Regions from separate parts of the Paraliobacillus sp. JSM ZJ581 genome, predicted to be linked through region 1. Evidence: a T-box and tRNA genes for the amino acid it is inferred to sense, from the RefSeq annotation. Region 1 holds a T-box; the other holds one or more tRNA genes.
What was found. The T-box of region 1 lies ahead of ACH6CY_RS12800 (valine--tRNA ligase). A T-box ahead of a tRNA ligase gene usually reads a tRNA of that ligase, here a tRNA-Val.

Region 1 (4,228 bases):
GGAAGAAGAAATCGGATATCAATCGGTATGCCATGGGTTTGCAACGACATCACATTATGTCGCAACTGATGATTATGGTTATCTAATCAACTGGGAGCATACGCATATAGGTGATCCTATGACAGAAATTGCATCCTTCGTTTATTACCAGACAGCTACACACGATACGGACATGTCACAGATCACCCAAGCAATCCCTTATTATGAAAAAAATTATCCACTAACAAATAGTCAACGTGGCTTATTAGCAATTTATTTATTACAGCCTGATCCTTATTTGAAGACCATTAAACAGTACTTTGAGAGGGAAAGTAAACAAATAGAACTAATTCCTTCACTAATCCAAGGCTATCGTAGGTTAATGGCAGGATTAATGGTTCAAGAACAACAGCAAATCGCTCGAGAAAAAATGATTGAAAACAACCAAGAAGAACAAACTTAGATCCACTCTAAATAAAAAGCTACATAAATACCAGTAAATAGCCCAAGTAAGAATACATCTAATGTTGTTGGGAAAAATAATGTACGTAGACATTGAACGATCAAAACAGGTAACATACATCGTTCAATAATGATTAACCAAGTTCGGCACCATGGTGGTAAACGATAACGATAGTAACGACTCATGATTTACACCTCAAATCATTCTTTTGGTGTATAGTATGATTACACTAAATCAGATGTTCTAATTTTACTGTATTTCGTTTATATATTGACTTTTATGCTGAGAATTGTATACAATAACGAATATACAATTGAATCAATTTGAAATGCTAAGAAGAGGAAGAGTACAAAATCGACCCCAACAGAGAAGAAAGCCATTTGCTGAAAGGTTTTCTAGGACTGTCCGTTTTGGAATGTCGCCTCAGATGCAGCTTCTCAGAAATAATAGTAAGAGCAGCCGGTGAAGAATCGTTACATCATTAATGAGTGTGCATGTGTGCTTATTTAAACATGCAAATGAAGGTGGTACCACGGAAACTAGACCCTTTTCGTCCTTTAATTAGGATGAAAAGGGTTTTTTACGTCCATTTCATGTAGAATAGTAGGCTCTATATTAGAAGACGTGGATTCTTTTGTTAGATAAAGCAAAGGGATAGGAATTTTTAAAACATGAGAACCCTAGCAGAGAAAATATACGAGACTCCTGCAAGAACAGCACGAGTCCGAAGATCCACTTGGATGTATGTTAGACTAAGACCGTCACATCCTGTGACAACGTCTAACTGACCCACCTCATGTGGGCCCGAGCCGTGCCTGCGGAAAGCGAGTATATTTTATCTGCGGTTCAAGAATAACCACAATTTTAATTATAAAGTCTTTTATTATAGGTGTTATGGAGCGAACATTACATCACCACTTTTTACAAATAACAAAAAAATGATGGGTAATGATTTTTCATGAAACAGTTTTTAAAGGAATGAAGGAGGATTATAGCGTGGAGCAAAACAATACGAATTTACCACCAAAGTACGATCCAGCAGCAGTTGAAAAAGACCGCTATGATTTCTGGGTAAACGGAAAATTTTTTGAAGCAAGTGGAGATAAAGACAAAGAGCCATTTACAATTGTTATTCCACCACCAAACGTAACAGGAAAATTACATATTGGTCATGCGTGGGATACAACACTTCAAGACATCATTACACGAATGAAACGAATGCAAGGGTATGATGTGTTATACCTACCAGGAATGGATCACGCAGGTATTGCTACACAAGCAAAAGTAGAAGCAAAATTAAAAGAGCAAGGAACAAACCGATATGAACTTGGTCGGGAAAAGTTTCTTGAAAAAGCTTGGGATTGGAAAGAAGAGTATGCTTCCTTTATTCGAGAACAATGGGCTAAAATTGGCTTAGGTTTAGATTACTCAAGAGAACGATTTACATTGGACGAAGGACTTTCAAACGCAGTAAAAGAAGTGTTTGTTTCCTTGTATGAAAAAGGTCTCATTTATCGTGGGGAGTATATTATTAACTGGGATCCAGCAACAAAAACAGCATTGTCTGATATCGAAGTAATTCATGAGGAAGTAAAAGGTCATTTTTATCATATGCGTTACCCGCTAAAGGACGAAGAAGGTGCAATTGAGATTGCGACAACTCGTCCGGAAACAATGCTTGGTGATACCGCGGTGGCTGTAAACCCTAATGATGAACGCTATCAGCATTTGATTGGTAAAAAAGTAATTTTACCGATTGTAGGTAGAGAAATTGAAATTGTAGCTGATGACTACGTTGATATGGAATTCGGATCAGGAGCAGTAAAAATTACACCTGCACATGACCCGAATGATTTTGAAATTGGAAACCGCCACAATCTAGAACGCGTTTTAGTAATGAATGAAGACGGTACAATGAATGAGAACGCTGGTAAATACCAAGGGCTTGATCGTTTTGAATGTAGAAAGCAATTGGTGGCAGATTTACAAGAACAAGGTGTTTTATTTGAAATAGAGGAGCATATGCATTCAGTTGGCCACTCTGAACGAAGCGGAGCGGTAGTAGAGCCTTATTTATCAACGCAATGGTTTGTAAATATGAAGCCTTTAGCAGAAGCGGCAGTAGAACTCCAGAAAAAATCAGAAGAAGAAAAAGTTAATTTTGTACCAAGCCGATTTGAAGGAACGTATCTTCACTGGATGGATAATATTCGTGACTGGTGTATTTCACGTCAATTGTGGTGGGGACACCGAATTCCAGCTTGGTATCATAAACAAACTGGTGAATTGTATGTAGGGAAAGAAGCACCAGCAGATATCGAAAACTGGGAACAGGATAGTGATGTGTTAGATACTTGGTTCTCTTCTGCTTTATGGCCGTTTTCAACATTAAATTGGCCAAATGCGGAAGGTGAGGATTTTAAACATTTCTTCCCAACAAGTGTATTAGTAACTGGTTATGATATTATTTTCTTCTGGGTAGCAAGGATGATTTTCCAATCGCTTGAATTTAATGATGAACGCCCATTTAAAGACGTGTTAATTCATGGTCTGGTTCGTGATGCAGAAGGAAGAAAAATGAGTAAGTCATTAGGAAATGGTGTTGATCCAATGGAGGTAATTGACCAATATGGTGCAGATGCCTTACGTTACTTCCTGGCAACAGGCTCTACACCTGGACAGGATTTACGCTTCCAATATGAAAAAATCGAATCAACGTGGAATTTTATTAATAAAATTTGGAATGCTTCTCGATTTGTTTTAATGAATTTAGAAGGATTAAAGTACGAAGATATTGACTTGTCAGGTGAAAAGTCAGTTGCTGATAAATGGATTTTAACACGCTTAAATGAAACCATTGAGCAAGTGAATAAACATGCTGATCGATATGACTTTGGTGAAGCTGGTCGCCATCTTTACAATTTCATTTGGGACGATTTCTGTGATTGGTATATCGAAATGGCGAAGCTTCCATTGTATGGTGATGATGAAGCGGCTAAGCAAAAGACAAGATCGATCCTTGCTTATGTGTTAGATCAAATCATGCGAATGCTTCACCCGTTAATGCCTTTTGTTACGGAAGAAATTTGGCAGCATCTACCTCATGAAGGAGAATCTATTACGCGTGCTGCATGGCCGGTTGTTCGTCCAGAATTACATGATGCGCAAGCTGCAGAAGAAATGAATCGTCTTGTTGAGATTATTCGTTCTGTTCGTAATATTCGTGCGGAAGTGGAAACACCAATGTCTAAACAAATTGTGCTCTTTGTAAAAGCTGGAGATGAAACCATTGAATCACAATTACAAGCAAATCGTCATTATCTAGAGCGATTCTGTAATACAAGTGAATTAACTATTGTTACAGAGGTAACTACACCAGAAAAAGCAATGTCAGCAGTAGTTACTGGGGCAGAGCTGTATTTACCTATTGAAGGTTTAATCGATATTGATAAAGAAATTGAACGATTAAATACTGAATTAGATAAATTAAATAAGGAAGTAGAACGTGTTCAGAAGAAGCTTGGAAATGAAGGTTTTGTTAAAAAAGCACCTGAAAAAGTAGTAGAAGAAGAACGTCAAAAAGAAAAAGACTATCTCAACAAACGCGAGAAAGTTAAGGAACGATTACAAGAGCTAAAAGGTTAAAATTAAAACCCAAGTGGATTGACCCGCTTGGGTTTTAATTTAATGAGGATAAAAATGATTGTTTTCACTCATTTGTTTTTTCACGATCCAAGTCATAATATGTTCAGCAATGTTCACTCCTGTATAATCATAAATATTCTT
Region 2 (4,228 bases), on a different contig from region 1:
ATTTTTGATAAAAAATGGTGTTGAATTGTAGGTTGAATTGGATTTACCCTACACTTGCATAAAATAATAACGCGAAAATGTTCGTAAAACATGTTTTATCGAACACTTGCGGCGTAAAACAGGTTAAGAGTGTTCGAAAAAATGGATTTATCGAACATTTTGAGGTCAAAACAGGCTAAGAATGATCGAAAAAATGGATTTATCGAACATTTTGAGGTCAAAACAGGTTAAGAATGATCGAAAAAATGGATTTATCAAACATTTTGAGGTCAAAACAGGTTAAGAGTGTTCGAAAAAATGGATTTATCAAACATTTTGAGGTCAAAACAGGTTAAGAATGATCGAAAAAATGGATTTATCAAACACATAGAGGACATAACAGGTCAAGAGTGTCTACTAAAAAGTATTTAATTAACATTATCACATTTGACAGAGAACCAGAGATAATAAATACGAGGTCATTTATACCAGACTATACTAAAAAAGCACATTAGCGTTGTTTAAGAACTTCTATATTATGCTTGATAGTATAGAAGTTCTACAGTCTAATGGGCCTTTTAAATCTTATTTAGCGAAACGATGATTACCAATCGTAATCGTTACTTTTCTTGATAATATCCAGTCACTTTTCGCAGTTCTTGGGTTGTAAAAATAAATTGAACCTTGTCCTTGTCCTCGGAATGCCAGTGCTTCTTGAACAGCACGTTTAGAAGAATGGTCAGCAGGTTGATTGATGGCACCGTTTTTAATTGGTGTAAATGCATAGTATCCACCTGATGAGCGTTCGTAAATAACTCCTTTTATCGTATTAGGGAAATTATGATGATCCACTCGATTTAGCACTACAGTTGCAACAGCAACCTTACCAGCGTATGGTTCTCCTTTTGCTTCTGCATGAACAAGTCGTGCTAATAAATCCATTTCTTGATTAGAAATGTTAGTTGGCAATGATAGTTTTTGTCCTGGGTAGATCGTTGTTCCTTTTAAATGATTTGTTTGTTGCAGGGTAGTTAAAGATACACCATAATGATTAGCTATTTTCCATAAAGAATCACCGCTTTGAACGGTATGAGTAGCTGCGCTTGCAATAGATGGTGTTAAAAATATCGTAAAAGATAGACCGATAGTTAATCCAATTTTTTTAATGCTTTTCATGATAGCCCTCCTTGTAATCTATGAGTCTACTTAAAGGCTATCAGTTGTAACATCTCCTTTCATTATATAAAAAATGGAAGATTGTTAGGAAGATAGAACACACAATGGCTAAAGAAATTGCTGGTAATATATTCTGTATAAAGAATTTGGTTAAACAAACAAGTTTAGCTAGGTTTATAACAGATAGATGACAATTTGTTTACAAACCCTATTGACAACTACTACATAGATGATTATGATAATAGTGCTATCAAAATAATAACGTGTCTCGTTAGCTCAGCGGGAGAGCACTTGCTTGACAGGCAAGGGGTCACTGGTTCAATCCCAGTACGAGACATTATGAAAATCAACGTGATGAAGAAAAAAACTTCCTCTGCAGCATAGACTTTATCTAAAAGACTATGCTGCAGAGGAAGTTTTTTTGTAGCAATGATCTATTTCTACTCTCGAAAAGCACAAAGTTAATAGAGTTAATCGGTTTCTATTTTGTGCCTTAAGAGAAAAGGTGAAAAATTGAATAGTAGTAAGAACCAACTGACTGTTAGTATAACTCTATCCCAAAAATTGAATGGTAAATTAGTTAAGAACAATATTGACAAAACTAAAACCAATAAATAAAAGGCTAAGCTGCCACGAGTTGCTTTTAACGTAGCGTTGCAATTCGGACAGGTTATTTCAAAGATATTTTTTCTTTGTAATTTCATTTTAGTTTTATAGTTTATTTTTGATGAGCAATTATTGCATGTCGTCATATAAATACTCCTTTGCAATACCGTATAAACATCTCATATATATAGTATATACATTGTTTTTTTCAAAACAACCACATTTGTTATTTTTCACAAAAAAAGGTGGTGATTAAAATGAAGACCATTGAAACATCTTCTGTTAAAAAGGTACTATTATTGTTGCTTACAGCATTGGCAGTTATTATGACCGTAGTAATCGTTAGAGATATGATCGTATATAATCGTCCGCTAATCTTATCATCATCTACATCTATTATAATAGTAATCAGTAATGCGGTATTGCTACTATTTTTTATTAAGCGTAGAATGTTATTATTTATGATATATCCGATTTGTGCGATTATTATTATTCTGGTAAGTTTAATAAATAATTGATATCGTAACTAAAATAAATAAATAGAAACAGCTATGTCCAGAAAAGTGGTTATAGCTTTTTTTTATTTTTTAGTAATAAAGCTGATTCATTCAATATATACTTACTAAAAAAAGCTTACATATTACTGTTACGCTACCAACAGTATGGTATCACGCCAAAGAATATGTAAGCAATTTTTTTTATTCTATATGATGAAACGCGTTTCATAGCAAGAAATATTTTATTTTGTTTGGAAATTCATATAGAATGTCCTTAAATAATCTAATGAAACAAAGGAGAACTTGTATGTATATTTATTTTTTTTATAATAATTTTACCGATCAAATAAACCAACAACGCCTATGTTTAATACAACAAAATAAAAAAGTCTACATGCTAGAAACAACTAAAGATGTGCTTGACCAAAAAATATCGGAAGAGTTCATGAAATATAAGGTGATTGACGGTGAATTGCCTATAGCTTATGATGAAGAAATGTATGTTGTGTGTAACCACATTCCAGTTGCCGAAGAGGGAAGAGATCAATTTGAGGCTCGTTTTCTTAATCGAGCACGTAAAATTGAAGAGGAAGCAGGTTTTATTGCTATTCGAGTTTGTCGGCCGCTAAATTCTGATACGTATGTTATCATAACCTTTTGGCAATCTGAACAAGATTTCACGAACTGGCAAGAGTCAAAAGCATACAAACAAGCGCACGAAAAAAGAAGAACGGAAGATGGGATTGATCAAAAGCGTCCAGATATTTTCCCTAGACCTTCCTATCTAAACACCTATCATGTACAAAAAGGATAAAAATGCATATACTGTTTCATTGAAAATACGAGGAGGGAATAATTGCATGGTTCAAGTTAATCAATCAATTGAAGCATTTATCGATCATGCTGGATGGTTTGCGCCGGCCTTATTTGTGGTATTACACATTATTCGACCTATTTTATTCATTCCCGTAATCGTTATTTGTGTAGTAGGTGGAGTCGTTTTTGGCTTTGTACAGGGTGCAATCCTTTCATTAATTGGTTTATCTTTAATGAGTCTGATATCTTATAAAGTTGTGTTTCGTCTTCCAAGGTTGCATGAAAACATTGCTAAGTTAAAAGAGAAGATGTTTCAAGATCGAACAATTTCTGTTTCACAGGTTATGGTATTACGCGTAATGCCATTCGTTCATTTTCATTTACTATCTTTTTATTTGATGGAAATGACAGCTAATATAAGAGAATATATGTATTATTCTATTCTAGGCTTACTAGCACCGGCTATCATCTATACTGCATTTGGAGAAGCAATTTCTGCATTTCCGTGGTATATTACGATTTGTTTCTTCTTGCTCTTAGTTCTCATTTATTATTTTATTGACAGAAGAAATAAAGTTAGAATGCATCTAAATTAATACGGAGATAAGCGCCTTTACTCTTGTAATGGCGTTTTTTACATAGCATAATAAAGGTAATGAAATGGATCGGAGTGTCAATCATACATGACAAAGAAACGAAGCAAGGACCAATATATTTTTCAAGTCCAAGAAGAGAATGAATTATTACTCTTTCTATTACAAAAGCTCGATCAAGGGAGAAACCGAACAAAATCTATGCTAGCAAGAGGTCAAGTCCTTGTAAGTGATCAAGTAGAAACTCAATTTAATAGGAAGCTCGTTCCAGGAGTGACAGTTACCATTTTAAAGCATGCTGCTCCTAATAATAAAAATAAAGGAATTGCCATATTATACGAAGATGACGATATGATCGTTATCAACAAGGATGCTGGATTATTATCTATCGCTTCATCTAAAGAAAAACAACAAACAGCATATCATCAACTAATGGAACATGTGAAAATGCAGCATCCAAAAAATCGGGTTTTTATCGTTCATCGTTTGGATCGAGATACGTCTGGTGTAATGGTATTTGCTAAAACTGAAAAGGTGAAAAGGAGCTTGCAGGATCATTGG

Region 2: it encodes a tRNA-Val, which carries the amino acid that the T-box ahead of ACH6CY_RS12800 (valine--tRNA ligase) is inferred to sense. The anticodon was not compared.

What each region holds. Positions count from the first base shown of each region.
Region 1 covers NZ_JBISEP010000026.1:13,029-17,256, reverse strand. The annotation lists gene ACH6CY_RS12810 (hypothetical protein) at 1-442, shown strand, start outside; gene ACH6CY_RS12805 (hypothetical protein) at 439-627, opposite strand; T-box leader at 767-1,003, shown strand; gene ACH6CY_RS12800 (valine--tRNA ligase) at 1,421-4,087, shown strand; gene ACH6CY_RS12795 (ATP-grasp domain-containing protein) at 4,127-4,228, opposite strand, start outside.
Region 2 covers NZ_JBISEP010000004.1:62,612-66,839, forward strand. The annotation lists gene ACH6CY_RS04005 (cell wall hydrolase) at 565-1,155, opposite strand; tRNA gene ACH6CY_RS04010 (tRNA-Val) at 1,421-1,492, shown strand; gene ACH6CY_RS04015 (TIGR04104 family putative zinc finger protein) at 1,626-1,907, opposite strand; gene ACH6CY_RS04020 (hypothetical protein) at 2,019-2,279, shown strand; gene ACH6CY_RS04025 (antibiotic biosynthesis monooxygenase family protein) at 2,566-3,072, shown strand; gene ACH6CY_RS04030 (TVP38/TMEM64 family protein) at 3,119-3,670, shown strand; gene ACH6CY_RS04035 (RluA family pseudouridine synthase) at 3,758-4,228, shown strand, end outside.